2 regions of the Paenibacillus sp. QJM3NY_38 genome follow, and region 2 is predicted to be linked to the other one. Evidence: riboswitches for the same ligand, from Rfam matches in the RefSeq annotation. Region 2 holds a riboswitch; the other holds the start of a gene.
The links. A riboswitch is a leader RNA that binds a small molecule or an ion and turns the genes downstream of it on or off. The one in region 2 is predicted to bind cobalamin.
Positions count from the first base shown of each region.

Region 1: it holds a riboswitch for cobalamin, as region 2 does, so the genes downstream of both, AC0VZ8_RS03405 (ribonucleoside-diphosphate reductase subunit alpha) here and AC0VZ8_RS27385 (ABC transporter substrate-binding protein) in region 2, are expected to answer to the same signal.

Region 1 is NZ_CM149665.1:766,926-769,127, reverse strand. Features, by position in the region: gene AC0VZ8_RS03410 (MTH1187 family thiamine-binding protein) at 1-181, opposite strand, end outside; cobalamin riboswitch at 541-774, shown strand; gene AC0VZ8_RS03405 (ribonucleoside-diphosphate reductase subunit alpha) at 969-2,202, shown strand, end outside.
Region 2 is NZ_CM149665.1:5,934,936-5,937,137, reverse strand. Features, by position in the region: gene AC0VZ8_RS27390 (histidine phosphatase family protein) at 1-702, shown strand, start outside; cobalamin riboswitch at 855-1,058, shown strand; gene AC0VZ8_RS27385 (ABC transporter substrate-binding protein) at 1,316-2,202, shown strand, end outside.

The DNA.
Region 1 (2,202 bases), 2.1 Mb from region 2:
GCAAAGCCTCAATCGCCCGCCAGATCATGTTAAGCTCTCCCTCAATGATGGTGCTCATTGAAGTCAGCTCATAGGATATTCCATCCTGTTGTTTCAATACACGCTGCATCTCAGCAACATAAGAGCTCAAACTCGTTGTTGCGGTTCCGATTGGAATCACCGTTACCTCCGCTATTGCCATCTTAAAAACCTCCCTCGTTCCCATCCCAATTATATGGTATGCTCTAAATTTCCGAATACTGTTATCATAACAATTCTGGCCCTCCATATCAAAGTCCGTCTGCCTTTAGCTTCACACAAGATATGGTGTACCTTCCTCGTTTCGTCCATACGAATATATCCTATTTTGTCAAAACGATAATATACGTGGTATCTGCGCAGAAAAGGTCGCATTTGGTCACAATTCCGGAAATGTTATGGCCTTTTGGCAGTTTCTTAACTGGCACAATGACCGCTCGTTTGCTATAATTCATTTTGCGTTCAATTTTAAGAATATGGTTTACAAACACAATATATTGGGTTAAATTAGATTAACAACAACCAAATATAGTGTGTATAGGTGCCGGATCAACCTATAAGGCAGTCCGGCTTAATAGGGAAGCATGGTGTAAATCCATCACGGTCCCGCCACTGTAAGGGCTCTAAGGCTGTTTATGATCTATCAGCCGTCCACATCCGACATATGCCACCGAGGAACCGGAGCAATGTTTCGGGAAAGGCAATGCCGAGGGAAGAAGCTCAAGTCAGGAGACCTGCCTATATGCAGTAGACACCAACCTACGGGGTTTTAGGTAAGTGTTCGTTAAACTTGCGTCTGTACATAACATCATGCCCGTTCATGGGCTTATGGCAAACGTCATTTTCGAATCACAGCGCACGGACATTTTCAAGCCTGCCCGCGGGTTTCAGAAAATGTTTTTTTGATGTCCTTTTTCATATTTCCCCCGAAGAAAGCGAGGAATTTATTCATGCCCCAGCTCGTAGTTAAACCGAACAACCGTCAGCTCGCCTTTGATGAAATTCGCCTCTCCGTCTATGCCGATCGGACTCTGAAAGGATTGGACATGCTCGATAAAGAACGCCTGCTTCGCGGCGTCAATGCCAAATTGCGCGGCGAGCAAGTTACCGGCGAAGAAATCAGCAACGCCTTCACGATGTCCGCCCTTGAGCTTGTCACCAAAGAGGAACCGAATTGGAAGTTTGCAGCTGCGCGTTCGTTTCTGACCTCTTTATATAAAAAAGCGGCCACCAACCGCCGATACAAAGCCTACCCGGAAGAACCATACGGTGCCTTCTATCCGCTCATTACGGAACTTGTACAAAAAGGCATCTATCGCGAGGATCTTCTGACCAGCTATACCAAAGAACAAATCGAAGAACTCGGCGAGTGCATCGATCCAAGCCGTGATCTGCTGTTTGATTACATCGGTCTGTTGACGCTGGCTGAGCGTTACCTGGCAAACGATTTTGATGGTCGCGTTATGGAACTTCCGCAAGAACGTTACATGGTCATCGCGATGTTCCTCATGCATAACGAGCCTGCCGACAAGCGTCTCGACCTTGTCAAAGAAGCCTACTGGGCCATGAGTAACCTGTACATGACGGCGGCTACGCCGACAATGTCCAATGCAGGCAAAAAGGTAGCCGGCCAGCTTTCCAGCTGCTTCATCGATACCGTGGACGACTCCCTGGAGGGGATCTTCGATTCCAATACGGATATCGCCCGTCTCAGCAAAATGGGCGGCGGCATCGGGGTATACCTCGGTAAAGTCCGTGCACGCGGCTCTGACATCCGCGGTCACAAGAATACCAGCTCCGGCGTTATCCCTTGGATTCGCCAGTTGAACAACACCGCTGTTAGCGTTGACCAATTGGGAACCCGTAAAGGTGCCATCGCGGTTTATCTGGATGTGTTCCACAAAGACATTCTGTCCTTCCTGGATCTGAAGCTGAACAACGGTGACGAGCGTATGAGAGCACATGACGTGTTCCATGGCGTATGTCTGCCTGACTTGTTCATGGAGGCTGTAGAAGCACGTGAAGAGTGGAGCTTGTTCTGTCCGCACGAAGTGAAGAAAATCATGGGCTGGAAAGACGAGAATGGCCGTCCGCTGGGCCTGGAAGACTTCTATGATCAAGGACAAGGCGAAGGCGAATTCCGTCAAAAGTATGCTGAAGCTGTAGCAAACCCGCTGCTGCCAC
Region 2 (2,202 bases):
CTGCGGGATAGGTTTTTTACCAGGCACTTTGTCCGGATCTATTGCAGCGATCTCCTTCGATGCAGACAGACGCTGAATGTTATCCTATCGGACTCCAAAATGACTGCCATTCCTGATGGTGAAGTTTTGGGCAGGATTATACCGGGAGTGGTGTATGATCCGCGGCTGCGCGAGCTCGATTTAGGAGATTGGGAAGGGAAAACCTACGAGGATTTGAAATCGGATATCTCCTATCGGCGCTGGATTGATAACCCCGCAGAAGTTACGCCGCCGAATGGGGAGAGCTGGGAGGCGTTCCGTTCCCGGATTCAGACATTCTTGACCGGAATGTATTTGGATTTAAAGGAACTGTTGCATGTAGAGGAAGATCCGGATACCCTTGTGCAGGCAGAGGCAGAGGCAGAGGCAGAGGCAGAGGCAGAGGCAGAGGCAGAGGCAGAGGCAGAGGCAGAGGCAGAGGCAGAGGCAGAGGCAGAGGCAGAGGCAGAGACAATGGCAATGCCAGTTAGTTATGTCCTTGGAGCACAGAGGGCGGAGCTTGATGTGCTTGTGGTCACCCATGGGGGCGTCATCCGGCAGATCGCGGCAGCAGCCCTTCCGCATACGGAATTCTGGGAGACGCAGGTGTCGCCGGGGGAGGAGCTCCAGTTGCAATTGACTTGGGATGGAGAACGCTGGCTAGGCGTACGGTTAAGCGATTAAACGAAATCGTATGATATCGGTGCGGAATGGGCGATAACGGGATAAATCCGTATCATAAGGCATTTGAAATGACCGAAACTTTCGGTTGTAAGAGGGAGGTTTATCGCCTATAATCTTGGGCAGAGAAACCATGCTTGGCCTAACATACATAAATTCATATTATTTGCGAGGGTCCCGGACAGAAGGCATTTATTGTCATCTGCCGGGTTAATAGGGAAGCCGGTGCAAGTCCGGCACGGTCCCGCCACTGTGAAGCAGGGACTTCTCCATATGCCACTGAGCCGAAAGCGCTTGGGAAGGCGGAGAAGTCGTTACAGCCTGCAAGTCAGGAGACCTGCCCTCGGCGAATGAATGACGGTCCTTCGAGGAGAGGATTACGTTTGCCGGACCCATGCAGCATGTGTGGGCGGAAGTTTAAGGCGCTATCTGTGAACGGTGGTCCAGATGTCCTTATGTTAAAACGTAATCCCTGATTCCTTGTTTACGAGGAGTCAGGGATTTTTGCTTCTTTGGAGTATGACGATTGATGTTTTTTTCTCCCGGTAAGGATCGGTCGAAGGAATGTAAACTCGCAGCGCCAGGTTCTCAATTATGTATAGGGGGATTTCAAGAGATGAAAGCATTGAACAAAACATGGTCCGTACTTCTGGTAGCCATACTGATGGCTCTGGCCTTGATCGGCTGTGGAGGCGAAGAAGCGGCGCCGAAGGATACAACGCCGCCGGCACAGCAGGAAGAGCAGAATAACGAAGCGCCTGCGGATTCGGGCGAAGAGCTTAAAACGACGTATCCGCTGACCGTTAAGGATTCAACCGGGGTTGAAATGACGTTTGAGAAGGCTCCGGTCAAAATTGCATCCCTGACACCGTCCGAGACGGAAAAACTGTTCGCTTTGGGCCTGGATGAGGAAATTGTGGGCGTGTCCGATAATGACGATTATCCGGAAGCTGCCAAATCCAAGCCGAAATTGGGCGGGTTCCAAGTAAATGAAGAGGCTATTATTGCAGCCGATGCCGATGTGGTATTCGCCGCTTCGATGAATGCCGAGAATGCCGAGAAATTGCGTGAGCTTGGCGTGACCCTGTTCGTCAATGATCCGAAAACCATTGATGCCGTGATGGAGAACATCGAACTGATCGGGCAAATTACGGACCGTCAAGCGGAGGCGAAAGCGGTCGTGGATCAGATGAAGCAGGAATTGACTACCGTTACGGATGCCGTAAAATCCGTGAAGGATGAAGACAAGAAAAAAGTGTATGTGGAATTCTCTCCAGGATGGACCGTCGGCAAGGGCGAGTTTATGGATGAGATCATCACCTTAGCTGGCGGCGTTAACGCAGCCGGCGAAGCGGAAGGCTGGTTCGAAATCAGCGAGGAGAATATTATCGCTGCAAACCCCGACGTCATACTGTACACGGACGATGTCGTTGACGAAGCAACCAAGAAAACATTGGAACAGCTGATTAAGGAGCGCGGCGGCTGGGATCAGATCGAAGCCAT